Linked DNA regions of Aureimonas sp. SA4125. The protein of the gene in region 2 interacts with the protein of the main gene of each other region in a pairwise test. Links are inferred from orthologs where the notes say so. Each region holds a gene or a part of one and is shown on either strand. Other genes may lie near its edges.

What was found. The genes of interacting proteins can lie anywhere in the genome.
Region 1: the proteins of rho (region 2) and hfq interact in binary tests that used the Escherichia coli proteins (3 or more experiments, as listed by UniProt). The link is inferred for Aureimonas sp. SA4125 from one-to-one orthologs.

Annotation. Positions count from the first base shown.
Region 1 is NZ_AP025032.1:2,371,848-2,377,783, reverse strand. Bases 2,386-5,169 are described here. They hold hfq (RNA chaperone Hfq), read left to right. Parts: upstream 2,386-3,546; coding sequence 3,547-3,792; downstream 3,793-5,169. Other genes in these bases: hflX (GTPase HflX), read left to right, coding at 3,877-5,169; Sa4125_RS11010 (sigma-54 dependent transcriptional regulator), read left to right, coding at 2,386-3,350. In the rest of the region: Sa4125_RS11015 (PAS domain-containing sensor histidine kinase), read left to right, coding at 1-1,986; more of Sa4125_RS11010, read left to right, coding at 1,986-2,385; more of hflX, read left to right, coding at 5,170-5,181; mazG (nucleoside triphosphate pyrophosphohydrolase), read right to left, coding at 5,263-5,936. UniProt on the Escherichia coli protein: RNA chaperone that binds small regulatory RNA (sRNAs) and mRNAs to facilitate mRNA translational regulation in response to envelope stress, environmental stress and changes in metabolite concentrations.
Region 2 is NZ_AP025032.1:4,639,720-4,647,670, reverse strand. What follows is about bases 2,399-5,221. They hold rho (transcription termination factor Rho), read left to right. Parts: upstream 2,399-3,088; coding sequence 3,089-4,354; downstream 4,355-5,221. Other genes in these bases: mnmE (tRNA uridine-5-carboxymethylaminomethyl(34) synthesis GTPase MnmE), read left to right, coding at 4,623-5,221; Sa4125_RS21950 (membrane-bound PQQ-dependent dehydrogenase, glucose/quinate/shikimate family), read right to left, coding at 2,399-2,628. Outside these bases: more of Sa4125_RS21950, read right to left, coding at 97-2,398; more of mnmE, read left to right, coding at 5,222-5,936; tRNA uridine-5-carboxymethylaminomethyl(34) synthesis enzyme MnmG, read left to right, coding at 6,016-7,905; 16S rRNA (guanine(527)-N(7))-methyltransferase RsmG, read left to right, coding at 7,895-7,951. UniProt on the Escherichia coli protein: Facilitates transcription termination by a mechanism that involves Rho binding to the nascent RNA, activation of Rho's RNA-dependent ATPase activity, and release of the mRNA from the DNA template.

The DNA of each region.
Region 1 (5,936 bases), 2.3 Mb from region 2 along the record:
CACCAGGGCAAGGCGGCTTCGCGCCTGCATGTGCGGATCGTCGTCCTGTTTGCCATCGTCGCGGCACTGCCGGCGCTGCTCGTGGCGGTCGTCGCAGGCATCACGCTCGACCTTGGCCTGGACCGATGGTTCGAGATCCGGACGCGGGCGATCGTGGAATCGTCCGTCAGCGTCGCCCGGGCCTATGTCAACGAGAACGCCCGCAATCTGCAGGGCACCACGTTGTCGATGGCCTACGATCTCGATGCCCAGCGCCGTCTCTACGACCTCGACCGAACCGGCTTCCAGGCACTGTTGACCGAGCAGGCGAGGGGGCGGTCGTTGATCGGGGCGCAGCTGCTGCGGGAGACCGGCGATCCGGTGATGCGGGCCGACGTGCCGGTGGAACGGCCCCTGCCGGCGCCGCCGGCGGACGCCATGGAGCAGGCCAAGCAGGGCAATCTCGTCTTCATCCCGCCGGGCGTCACCAATCTGGTCGGCGCCATCCTCAAGCTCCGGGCCCTCGGCGACAATATCTTTCTCTACACCGTGCGGGCCGTCGATCCCGAGGTCATCTCGGCGCTGCGGCTGATGGAGGATCGCTCGGCGGAATATTCGAGCCTCCAGAGCAACCGGATCGGGACCCAGATCGCGTTCGCGCTGCTCTATCTCGGCATTACGCTGATCGTTCTCCTGTCTGCGATCTGGACCGGCATCGGCGTCGCCGACCGTCTGGTGCGGCCGATCCGGCTCCTCATCTCTGCCGCCGACGAGGTCAGTGAAGGAAATCTCGCCATTTCCGTGCCGGTGCGCGCCTCGGACGGTGACGTCGGCTCGCTGTCCAACACCTTCAACAACATGATCCGCCAGCTGCGGACGCAGCGGGGCGAACTCGTGCACGCGAAGGACGTGATCGACGAGCGGCGGCGCTTCACAGAAGCCGTGCTCTCGGGCGTGACCGTCGGCGTCATGGGCGTCGGCAGCGATGGCACGATCTCGATGCTGAACCCTTCGGCCGAGCGCATTCTGGCGGTTTCCTCGGGCGAGGCGGTCGGGCGCAACCTGCGCGAGATCTTTCCGCTGATCGCCCAGATCCACCGCGCCGCCGCGGCCTCGCGCAAGGCGGAGTACCAGGAAGAGATCAAGCTGCGCACCCAGGAGCGCGAACGGGTTCTGGCCATTCGCGTGACCTCGGAGGAGACCCGCGAAGGCGCGCAGTCGAGCGTCGTCACCATCGACGACATCACCGACCTCGTCGACGCGCAGCGCTCGTCTGCCTGGGCCGATGTCGCCCGCCGCATCGCCCATGAGATCAAGAACCCGCTGACCCCGATCCAGCTCTCGGCTGAACGCATCAGGCGGCGCTATGGCAAGATGGTCGAGGGCGATCGCGAAGTGTTCGATCGCTGCGTCGACACGATCATCCGGCAGGTCTCCGACATCGGCCGCATGGTTGACGAATTCTCCAGCTTCGCGCGCATGCCAAAGCCGCGCATGGAAAACCGGGATCTTCGGGAAGCGCTGAAGGAAGCGGTTTTCATGCGCGAGATGGGCGATCACGGCATCGTTTTCTCGACCGACTTCGGTGCGGCGCCGCTCTTTGGGACATTCGACATCCGCCTTCTAAGCCAGGCCTTCGGCAACATCGTGAAAAACGCCGTCGAGTCCGTTGAGGCTTCCGAACTCGCGGAAGGCAGGATCGGCATTGCCGTCACGACGTCCGGTGGTTTTCACCGGATCGATTTCACCGACAACGGCCGCGGCTTTCCCCGCGAGGATCGCGAACGCCTTCTGGAGCCCTATATGACGACGCGCGAGAAGGGGACCGGCCTCGGCCTCGCCATCGTGCGCAAGATCATCGAGGAGCATGGCGGCACGATCCAACTCGGTGACGCCCCGGAACAAGAACAGGGCGCTCTGGTTCGTGTCGTTCTGCCGGCAACGCAGACGCCTGCGGACGACGCGAGCCCCTCACATTCCCCTGCAGTAGAAAGGACTGGTGACTGATGGCGTCAGACATCCTCATCGTCGATGACGAAGCCGACATCCGTGATCTCGTCGCCGGCATTCTGGAGGACGAAGGCCACGAGACGCGCATCGCCGGCAATTCCGACGCTGCGCTGCAGGCGATCGCCGACCGTGTGCCGCGTCTGGTCTTCCTCGACATCTGGCTCCAGGGCAGCCGGCTCGACGGGCTCGACCTTCTCGAGGCGATCAAGGCGCAGCATCCTGAGGTTCCCGTGGTCATGATCTCGGGCCACGGCAACATCGAGACGGCCGTCTCGGCGATCCGTCGCGGTGCCTACGACTATATCGAGAAGCCCTTCAAGGCCGACCGCCTGGTGCTGGTCGCGGAAAGGGCGCTCGAGACCTCCAAGTTGCGGCGCGAGGTCTCGGACCTCCGGCGCCGCTCGGTCGACTTCTCCGAGCTCCTCGGCAAGTCGCATCCGATGAACCAGCTGCGCACGACGATCGAGCGCGTGGCGCCGACCAACAGCCGCGTGATGATTCTCGGGCCCTCGGGCTCGGGCAAGGAAATGGTGGCCCGCGCCATCCATGCCGCCTCTGCCCGCGCCAACGGCCCCTTCGTCGCGTTGAACGCCGCAGCGATCACGCCGGATCGCATGGAGGTCGAGCTGTTCGGCACCGACGCGCCTGCTGGCGTCGAGCGCAAGGTCGGTGCCTTCGAGGAAGCGCACGGCGGCATCCTCTACCTCGACGAAGTCGGCGACATGCCGCGCGAGACGCAGAACAAGATCCTGCGCGTCCTGACCGAACAGACTTTCGAGCGTGTCGGCGGAACCAAGCGCGTCAAGGTCGACGTGCGCATCGTGTCCTCGACGGCGCAGAACCTGGAATCGATGATCAGCGAAGGAACGTTCCGGGAGGACCTCTATCACCGGCTCGCGGTCGTGCCGATCGCCGTGCCGCCCTTGTCAGAACGCCGCGCCGACATCCCGCTGCTGATCGAGGCTTTCATGAAGCAGATCGGCGAGCAGACCGGTATCAAGACGAAGGCGATCAGCCCTGAAGCCATGGCAGTGCTGCAGTCGAGCGATTGGCCGGGCAACATCCGCCAGCTGCGCAACAATGTCGAACGGCTGATGATCCTCTCGCGGGAGGGCGACGACGATGCGCCGATCTCGGCCGACATGCTGCCGCACGAGGTCGGCGACATGCTGCCGCGCACGCCGAGCCAGTCTGACGGCCGCATTCTGGCGCTTCCCCTGCGTGACGCCCGGGAGGTCTTCGAGAAGGAATATCTGATGGCGCAGATCAACCGCTTCGGCGGCAACATCTCGCGTACGGCCGAATTCGTCGGCATGGAACGCTCGGCGCTTCACCGCAAGCTGAAGTCCCTCGGCATCTGACGTTTTGGCGCGCCAGGGCCGCTGCAGCATGGGTTTGGATGGGGACGCGCAACGGGGTGCCGAGGTTGCGCCGCAGCAGCCAAAAGTGCTATCCGGGTGGCGATCGGCATGCGTCCTTAGACTGCCCATATCAGACCGAACCGCGCCCGCCCGGGCAACGTCCTGGGTTACGCCAACAAGAAAATAGGAATGTCTCATGGCCGATCGCTTGCAGAACCTGCAGGACGTCTTTCTGAACACCGTCAGAAAGCAGAAGATCTCCCTCACCATCTTTCTCGTGAACGGCGTCAAGCTCACAGGCGTGGTGACATCGTTCGACAATTTCTGCGTGCTGCTGCGCCGCGATGGCCACTCGCAGCTCGTCTACAAGCATGCCATCTCGACCATCATGCCATCACAGCCGGTGAACATGTTCGAGACCGAAGAGCCAGGACAAGTCTGATTGACCGAATTCGACGAGACGCGGCCGAAAGGTCCCATTGAGCACAAGGCCGTCGTGACGCGGGCAGGGGTGTTCGTGCCGCTCCTGAAGAAGGTGCAGTTGGCCGAGGACCGCGCCAGTGCGGGTACCGATGTCATCAGGCGCGCCGACGAGCAGCGGCTTGAGGAGATCTGCGGTCTGGCCGCGGCGATCGATCTCGAGATCGTGGCCCGCGGGATCATCTCCGTGGCAAAGGCCCGGCCGGCGACGCTGATCGGTGCAGGCAAGGTCGAGGAACTGAAGGGCGTCGTCGCCGCGGAGGAGATCGGGCTCGTCATCATCGACCATCCGCTGACGCCCGTGCAGCAGCGCAATCTGGAAAAGGAACTGGGCACCAAGGTGCTCGACCGGACCGGCCTGATCCTCGAGATCTTCGGGCGCCGCGCGCGCACGAAGGAGGGAAGGCTGCAGGTCGAGCTGGCGCACCTGAACTATCAGAAGGGCCGGCTTGTCCGGTCCTGGACGCATCTGGAACGCCAGCGCGGCGGCGCCGGCTTCCTGGGCGGCCCCGGCGAGACGCAGATCGAATCCGACCGGCGTCAGTTGCAGGAGCGCATCAAGCGCCTGGAGAAGGATCTCGAAGCCGTCCGCCGCACGCGCACGCTCCACCGTGCCAAACGCAAGAAGGCGCCGCATCCCGTCATCGCCCTTGTCGGCTATACCAATGCCGGAAAGTCGACGCTGTTCAACACCATCACCGGCGCGTCCGTCCTCGCGCAGGATCTGCTCTTTGCCACGCTCGACCCGACGCTTCGCCGCATCGCGCTGCCGCACGGCACCGAGGTGATCGTCTCCGATACCGTCGGCTTCATTTCCGACCTGCCGACGCATCTCGTCGCGGCCTTCCGGGCGACGCTGGAAGAAGTGGTCGAGGCCGAGCTGATCCTGCATGTGCGCGACATGAGCGATCCCGACGCCTCGGCGCAGGCGAGCGACGTCAACAAGATCCTGGCCGATCTCGACATCGACACCGCCGATGCCGGGCACCTCGTCGAGGTCTGGAACAAGGTCGACCTTCTCGACGAGGCGGCCATCGCTCAGTTGCACACGGCCGCCGCCAACCGCGCCGAAGGCCACGGCGTCCATCTGGTGTCCGCTCTTACGGGAGATGGCCTGCCGGCACTCCTGGCAGACATCGAGACGCGCATCGGTGGCGTGCTGGGTGAAGTGACGCTGACCATCCAGCCGGAAGCCCTGTCGGTGCTCCCCTGGCTGTACGAGAACGCGTCGGTCCACCATCGCGTCGACCAGGAGGACGGGGCCGTCGAACTGACCGCCGAGATCACCACGCAGGCTCATGCCGAGCTTCGCCGCATGGCCGAAAAGAACCCCGGCCTGCAGATCGACTGAGGGCAGGGCTATCCCTGCCGAACTCTCGCCGGGCCAGGCGCCCGGGTGCCAGGCCCGCACGGAAAGGGCGAAACCCTGCAGCTAGGCTGGGATCTGATCCGCCTCAGCCAGGCGCTTGGCTTCGATCCAGAGCGCTTCCATCTCGTCCAGCGACGCGGCCTGCAGGGAACTGCCGCGGGCGCCGAGGCTGGACTCGATATGGTTGAACCGTCCGCGGAATTTTGAGACGCAGCGGCGCAGCGCCTTCTCCGGGTCAAGCCCGTGGTAGCGGGCGAGATTCACCAGCGTGAACAGAAGGTCCCCGAACTCGTCCTCCATGGCGTCCGTGTCGCCGGCGGCCAGAGCCACGTCGAACTCGGCAAACTCCTCGTCGATCTTGGCATGGATCGGCGCCGCCGCGTCCCAGTCAAAGCCGACCTTGGCCGCTCGCTCCTGCACCTTCAGCGCCAGGGTGAGGGCCGGAAAGTTGCCGGGAACGCTGTCGAGGAGCAGGGCGGTCGCGCTCCTTTCGGGGGATGCCTCCCAACCGCTTCCGCCCGGCCGGGCCCGCGCCATCCGCGCCAGGGCCTTTTCGGCGCGTTCCTCTGCCTTGATCCGCTCCCACTGGCCTTTGGCGGATTTCGCATTGCGCGCGGTCTCGTCTCCGAAGACATGAGGGTGCCGGCGGATCATCTTCTGGGTGATGCCCTCGACAACGTCCTCGAACCGGAACAGCCCCTGCTCCTCGGCCAGACGCGCGTGATAGACGACCTGCA
Region 2 (7,951 bases):
GCGCCGTGGCGCCCTTCTTCATGTCTTGACCTTCGCGGCCGATGCCACACGGCTGGTGGCGAGCCCTGAAGGTCTTGCCTCCAGACCCTGTTATGCTCAGCCCGCGGGCAGCTTGTAGGCGATGATCGAGTCGCCCATCTTGGTGCCGAGCGAGCCATGGCCGCCGGCGACGACCAGGACATACTGGCGGCCATCCCTGCCCGTATAGGTCATCGGCGTCGACTGGCCACCGGCCGGCAGCCGCGACTCCCAAAGCTGTTCGCCGGTCGAGACGTCATAGGCCCTGAGATACTGGTCGAGCGTGCCTGACAGGAAGGCGACGCCGCCCGCGGTCATCACCGGGCCGCCAAGGTTTGGCACGCCCATCTTGAACGGCAGCGGGATCGGCGATGAATCGCGCACGGTGCCGTTCTTGTGCATCCACAGGACCTTGCCGGTGGTGAGATCGGCGGCCGCGACATAGCCCCAGGGCGGCGCCTGGCAGGGCAGGCCGAGAACCGAGGTGAAGGCGCTCAGCTTGATCGCGAAGGGCGCGCCGAAATTCTCGTTCAGCGAGGGCAGGGCGCCCGCCGGCTTCTGGCCGCCGTCCTGGACGTAGAGCGTTTCGTCGTCCGCGCGCGGCACCAGTTGCGAGGTGAAGGCGAGGTAGGTGGGGGTGGTGAAGGCGATCTGGCGCTGCGGGTCGACGGCGACGCCGCCCCAGTTGAAGACGCCGAAATTGCCGGGATAGATCAGCGAGCCCTGTTCGGACGGTGGCGTGTAGCGGCCGTCGTAGCGCAGGCTCTTCAGGGCGATGCGGCAGGCGAGCTGGTCGAACATGGTGGCGCCCCACATGTCCCTGCCGGTCAGCTCCGGCGGGTCGTAGCTCAGCGCCGATGTCGGCTGCGTCGCGGCTGTCCGGTCGCCGGGCGCGGCACCTTGCGGCGCCGGGATTTCGGTCACCGGCAGGACCGGCGTGCCGGTGCGGCGGTCGAGGACGAAGATCTCCCCCTGCTTGGTCGGCTGCACGAGCGCCGGGACGGTCTCGCCCTGGATGGTGAGGTCGATCAGGCTTGGCTGCGAGGGAACGTCGTAGTCCCAGAGATCGTGATGGACGGTCTGAAAGACCCAGCGAACCTCGCCGGTGGCGATGTCCAGCGCGACGACCGAGGACGAGAAGCGCTCGACTTCCGGCGTGCGGTTGCCACCCCACTGGTCCGGCGGCTGGTTGCCCATCGGGATGTAGACCATGCCCAGTGCCTCGTCGACGCTCGAGATCGACCAGGAGTTCGGCGAGTTCGGTGTGTAGGTCTGCCCTTCCGGCAGCGGCGCCGTCTGGTCGGGCTTGGCGCTGTCCCAGGCCCAGACGAGGTCGCCGGTATCGACGTCATAGCCGCGAATGACGCCCGACGCTTCCGCCGTCGACACATTGTCCAGAACGGTGCCGGCGACGATGATCATGTTGGCGGTGACGACGACCGGGGATGTCGAGTAATAGGCGCCGGGATTGACGTTGGGCATCTGCGACCAGCGATCGAGCTGTCCGTCGCCGCCGCCAAAATCGGCGCAGACGGCGCCGGTGTCGGGGTTGAGGGCGATGAGGCGGCCGTCGGCCGTCGGCATGAAGAGTTTCGCGCCGCAGGATGCGGTGGTGTTTGCGGCGGTCGCCGCTGCGACCGGCAGGTCCGGGTCGGCCGGATCTGCGGCGGTCGCGGTGGCGTCGGCAGGGGTGGTCAAGGGTGCCGGGGGGGCCTGCGACGCGGCGGCGGCCTGCGTCGCGGCTGCCGGCGACGCCGATGCGGCGTGGTAGGAGAGGCCGCGGCAGGTCAGGTGCTGCAGCGCCAGTGCGCCCTGGATCTTCGGATCGTAGCGCCAGACTTCCTCGCCGGTGTCGGCGTCGAGCGCGATGACGTTCTGGTGCGGCGTGCAGAGGAAAAGGCGGTCGCCGATCTTCAGCGGCGTCACCTCGAAGGTCGTCTCGACCGGATCGCCCGGCTGCTTCTCGTCGCCGGTCTCATAGGTCCAGGCGGTCTCGAGCAGGGCGACATTCTCCGGCGTGATCTCGGTGAGCGGCGAGAAGCGCTGGCCCATGCCGGTGCGCCCATACGCCTGCCACTCGCCGTCGGGCATGGTCGCATCCGGGCTGGACGCGGCCGTGCGCTCCGGCACGGTGCCCTCGATGTCGTGCAGGTCGGTGAACCAGGAGGTCACGCCGACGGCGAGCACGAGAAGCAGCGACAGGCTGAGGGCCAGGCCACCGCCGCGCCAGGCGCCGGGTGGCGTCGCGGTCCCGTCCATGGCCGTGCGCACGTCGGGCACGAACAGCGAGCGGGTGACCCAGGGCGTGAGGAGCAGCAGGCCGAGAAGGAAGATCAGGTCGCCGCGCGCGGCCAGCGGCCACCAGTCGAAGCCGACCTCCCACAGCGCCCAGACGAGGGTCCCCGCGACCAGCGCCGCGTAGACCCACAGGGCCGCCGGGCGGCGCGCGACGAGCAGCGCCGCCGTCGCCGCGAAGCCGATCGCCACGGCTGCATAGTACCAGGAGCCGCCGAGCGTGATCAGCCAGATGCCGCCGACCGCGCTTGCAAGACTGAAAAGCACAAGCAGCGCAACGGCGACCCAGAGGGCGGGATGGCGGCGGTGAAACATGAATCTGTCCTTCTGCGGCTTCGTCGGAACGACGTCCCGGCCCGGCGCTCGCTGAAAGCTGTCCGGCTGCCGGTTCCTGTTCGACGGCGGCGAGGGCCGATAAGGCCTTGAGGTGCCACCTAGTCGCCCCGTGCTGCATGAAAAGGGCATGGCCCCGGCATTTTGCGGTCCAAATGCTGCATCCATGGTCGGCCGGCAGGCGCATACCCCGGTATGCGGGTGCCGACCTCCGGCGGCGGGTGCGCGTCAAGCGAGCGAAATGGGCTTGCACCGGCGGGCGCGTGGCCGTATAGCAAAAAGAGACTTCCCGCCTTCCGAGGCGCGGGCCGGCGTTTCCGCCCCGCCTTTGCATTGCCGAAGCCGTCGCATCGACGGCGCTCCGCATCCCTACTTTCCCATGTCACAGCAGTCCCCCCGGTCGAAACCGACCAAGCGAGCGGGACGGAGCCCCATAACTCCCATGTCCGAAATGAAGCTTCAGGATCTGAAGAACAAGAAGGCCCCCGAGCTCATCGCCTTTGCCGAGGAGAACGGGGTCGAGAACGCGCCGGTCCTGCGCAAGCAGGAACTGCAGTTCGCGATCCTGAAGAACCTCGCGGCCCAGGGTGTCGAGATCATCGGCGAGGGTGTCGTCGAAGTGCTGCAGGACGGTTTCGGCTTCCTGCGCTCCCCCGATGCGAACTACCTGCCGGGCCCCGACGACATCTACATCTCGCCCTCGCAACTCCGCCGCTTCTCGCTGAAGACCGGCGACACCGTCGAAGGCCCGATCCGCAGCCCGAAGGACGGCGAACGCTATTTCGCGCTCCTCAAGGTGAACACGATCAACTTCGATGATCCCGAGCGGATCAAGCACAAGAGCCATTTCGACAATCTGACGCCGCTCTATCCGAACGAGCGCTTCAACATGGAACTGGAGAATCCGACCTCGAAGGATCTCTCGGCCCGCGTCATCGATCTCGTCGCACCGCTCGGCAAGGGTCAGCGCGCGCTGATCGTCGCACCGCCGCGGACGGGCAAGACGGTGCTCTTGCAGAACATCGCCCATTCGATCACCGCCAACCATCCGGAATGCTACCTGATCGTCCTCCTGATCGACGAGCGGCCGGAGGAAGTCACCGACATGCAGCGTTCGGTCCGCGGCGAGGTGGTCTCCTCGACCTTCGACGAACCGGCGGTGCGCCACGTCCAGGTCGCCGAAATGGTCATCGAAAAGGCCAAGCGCCTCGTCGAGCATGGCCGCGACGTCGTCATTCTCCTCGATTCCATTACCCGCCTCGGCCGCGCCTACAACACCGTCGTGCCGTCCTCCGGCAAGGTACTGACGGGCGGCGTCGACGCGAACGCCCTGCAGCGGCCGAAGCGCTTCTTCGGCGCCGCGCGCAACATCGAGGAAGGCGGCTCGCTGACCATCATCGCGACCGCCCTGATCGACACCGGCAGCCGCATGGACGAAGTCATCTTCGAAGAGTTCAAGGGCACCGGCAATTCGGAAATCGTTCTTGACCGCAAGGTCGCGGACAAGCGCATCTACCCCGCCATGGACATCCTCAAGTCCGGAACGCGCAAGGAAGAGCTGCTCGTTCCGAAGGCCGACCTTCAGAAGATCTTCGTTCTGCGCCGCATCCTCGCGCCCATGGGCACGACCGATGCGGTCGAATTCCTGAACGACAAGCTGAAGCAGACGAAGATGAACGCGGACTTCTTCGACTCCATGAATACCTGATCGATCCGGCATCGATTCGCAGGCGGTCCGATCCCTCAGGGGTCGGACCGTTTTGCGTTCGGCCCGGGATTCTCGCTGCGCCATCGATGATGAGAGCCGCGCTTGGAACGGCGCTGGGGTGACGGGTTCCAGCCTAGGGGCGCCCGCCGACCGCGGGATTTCCGGTACAGTTTCCTTGTCAATAAATTGATTCGGATCCGGACCGACCGCTACGAACGACCTCGCATCACCTGCTGGCAATCTCTCTCGGAAAACGTCGGATACGCCCTTGCAAGAGACCATCGTCGCGCTGTCTTCGGGATCGCTGCCGTCCGGCATTGCGGTCGTGCGCATCAGCGGTCCCGCCAGCACGGTCGCGCTGGAAGCGTTGACAGGATCCGTTCCGGCCGCGCGGCGAGCCGTGCTGCGGCGGATCGGGAATATCGAGGGGCTCGAGATCGACCGGGGTCTCGTTCTCTTCTTCCAGGGACCGGCGACGGTCACGGGCGAGGATCTGGCCGAACTCCATCTTCACGGTGGAAGGGCCGTTGTCGCCGCCTGCCTCGAGGCACTCACCGCCCTGCCCGGAATCCGTCTGGCCGAGGCCGGCGAGTTCACCCGCCGCGCTTTCGAAAATGGCCGGATCGACCTGACGGAGGCCGAGGGTCTCGCCGATCTCCTGGCGGCCGAAACTGCGTCGCAGCACCGCCTGGCGCTGTCGCAGGTCGGTGGCAGCCTTCGCGGGCTGTACGAAGGCTGGATGACCTCGCTGGTGCAGGCGCGCGCGATGCTGGAGGCATCGCTCGACTTTTCCGATGAGGGAGACGTCGGCGAAGACGCTGCCGATGCTGTGGCGCCCGCTTTGGCAAGACTTGCCACGGAGATGAAGACCCATCTCGCTTCGGCCCATCGGGGCGAGATCTTGCGCGACGGATTTCGCGTCGCGATCATCGGTGCGCCGAATGTCGGCAAGTCGAGCCTGCTGAACGCCCTCGCCGACCGCGATGTCGCCATCGTCTCCGATATCCCAGGCACGACGCGCGATGTGATTGACGTATCCCTCGACCTCGGCGGTATTCGCGTCCGCATTTCGGATACGGCCGGCCTTCGCGACACCGAGGATGCAATCGAGTCCATCGGAATTGCCCGGGCTCAGGAGGCGGCGGCAGCGGCAGATCTTGTTCTGGTGCTGGACGACGGGACCGCGACTCACGTGAAACATGGCGGGAGTGGCGAGGGACAAAAGTATCTCAGGCTGAGGACGAAATCTGACCTGATGTCGCGCGACGATCGATTCGGCTGCGAAACACTGGCGGTTTCAACGGCGACGGGCGAGGGGCTTTCCCAGCTTTTGTCCGTGCTCGCGCGGTATGCAGAAGAGGCCGCGGGTGATCCTGGCGCCGTCGTTCCCGTCCGTTTGCGTCATCGCGAAATCGTCGCCGATGCCTTGGCCTTGCTTGGCGATGCGCAGGCCTTGTCGGCGCCGGAGATCCAGGCGGACGGGTTGCGTCGGGCGACCGATCGTCTGGGCGCGCTGACGGGAAGGGTCGGGGTCGAGGACCTTCTTGACGTCATCTTTTCCGAATTCTGCATCGGCAAGTGACTCACGTGAAACAGGCGGACGCCGGCGAGGACGTGAGCTTCCATTGACAGGCAGGCCACCCATCGGCTTAACCCTCGTCATGCAAGACAATCCGAATCCATCCTGCGACGTTATCGTCATCGGCGGTGGCCATGCCGGCTGCGAGGCGGCGGCGGCGTCAGCCCGGCTCGGTGCGCGGACGCTGCTCGTCACCCATCGCTTCGACACGATCGGCGCGATGAGCTGCAATCCGGCGATCGGCGGGATCGGAAAGGGCCATCTGGTTCGCGAAATCGATGCGCTGGACGGTCTGATGGGCCGGGTGGCGGACGCCGCCGGCATCCAGTTTCGCCTGCTCAACCGGCGAAAAGGCCCGGCGGTTCGAGGGCCGCGGACGCAGGCGGATCGCAAGCTCTATCGCCTGGCGATGCAGGCAGCGATCCGCGACACCGCCAATCTCACCGTCGTTGAAGGCGATGTCTTCGACCTCGCTTTCTCCGGGGACAATGTCCTTAACGGCGTCATCCTCGCCGACGGTCGCACGATCCGGTGCGGCGCCGCCATCCTGACCACGGGTACCTTCCTCTCTGGTCTTATCCATATGGGTGACCGCCAGATCCCGGCCGGTCGCATGGGCGAGGATCCGTCGCTCGGCCTCTCCGGCACTCTGCGCCGCCTTGGATTGCGCCTGGGCCGGTTGAAGACCGGCACACCCGCACGCCTCGACGGAAAGACGATCGACTGGTCAGGCCTCGACATGCAGATGGCCGACGACGAGCCGCAGCCCTTTTCCTATCTCACGCAGACGATCACCAATCGCCAGATCGCCTGCGGCATCACGCGCACGACGCCGCAGACGCATCAGATCATCCGCGACAATCTCCAGCGATCGGCGCTCTATTCCGGTGCGATCGAGGGCGTCGGCCCGCGCTACTGCCCGTCGATCGAGGACAAGATCGTCAAGTTCGGCGAACGCGACGGTCATCAGATCTTCCTCGAGCCGGAGGGCCTCGACGACGACACGGTCTATCCGAACGGCCTGTCGACCTCGCTCCCCGAGGAGGTTCAGCAGGAGTTTTTGCGGTCGATTCCAGGTCTTGGACGCGTCGAGATCCTGAAGCCCGGCTACGCCATCGAATACGACCATGTCGATCCGCGCGAGCTGCACGCGACCCTCGAGGTTCGCGCGGCTCCCGGCCTGTTTCTTGCCGGACAGATCAACGGGACCACGGGTTACGAAGAGGCTGCGGCGCAAGGGCTTTGGGCCGGGCTGAATGCCGCTCGCCGCGCCGGCGGATCGGAACCCGTCCGCATCGGCCGCGCCGACGCCTATCTCGGCGTGATGCTCGACGATCTGACGCGCACCGGTGTGAGCGAGCCGTACCGCATGTTCACCTCGCGCGCCGAGTTCCGCCTGTCGCTGCGCGCCGACAATGCCGACCGGCGGCTGACGCCGCTGGGGCTGTCGCTCGGCCTGGTCGGCAGCGAGAGGGAAACAGCCTTCCAATCCAGCGAGGCTCTGCTCGCCTCGGCGCGGGAGACGTTGGAAAAGCTGACAATCTCTCCGAGCAGCGGCGAGCGGCTCGGCCTGTCTCTCAATCGTGACGGACGCCCTCGCAGCGCTTGGGGCCTGCTTGCCCAGCCGGATATCGATCTCTCTCGGCTTGCGTCGATCTGGCCAGAAATTGCCGACATCGGCGGATCGATTCGGGAGCGTATCGAAATCGAGGCGACATACGACGTCTATCTCGACCGTCAGCAGCGCGAGCAAGACCGGTTGCGGCGCGACGAGGCGGTGGTCATTCCCACCGGATTCGACTTCAGCCAGCTTCCGGGGCTGTCCAATGAATTGAAGCATAAGCTCACTCTGCATCGACCAGCCTCTCTCGCGGAGGCCGAGCGCATCGACGGCATGACACCGTCGGGATTGGCACTGATTCTCATCGGTATCCGGAAGGCAATGCGGAAGGAGACCGTCGATGCGGCCTGAACGCGAGCCCCCACCCCGCGTCGCCGTTCGACGGACGAAAAAGCCG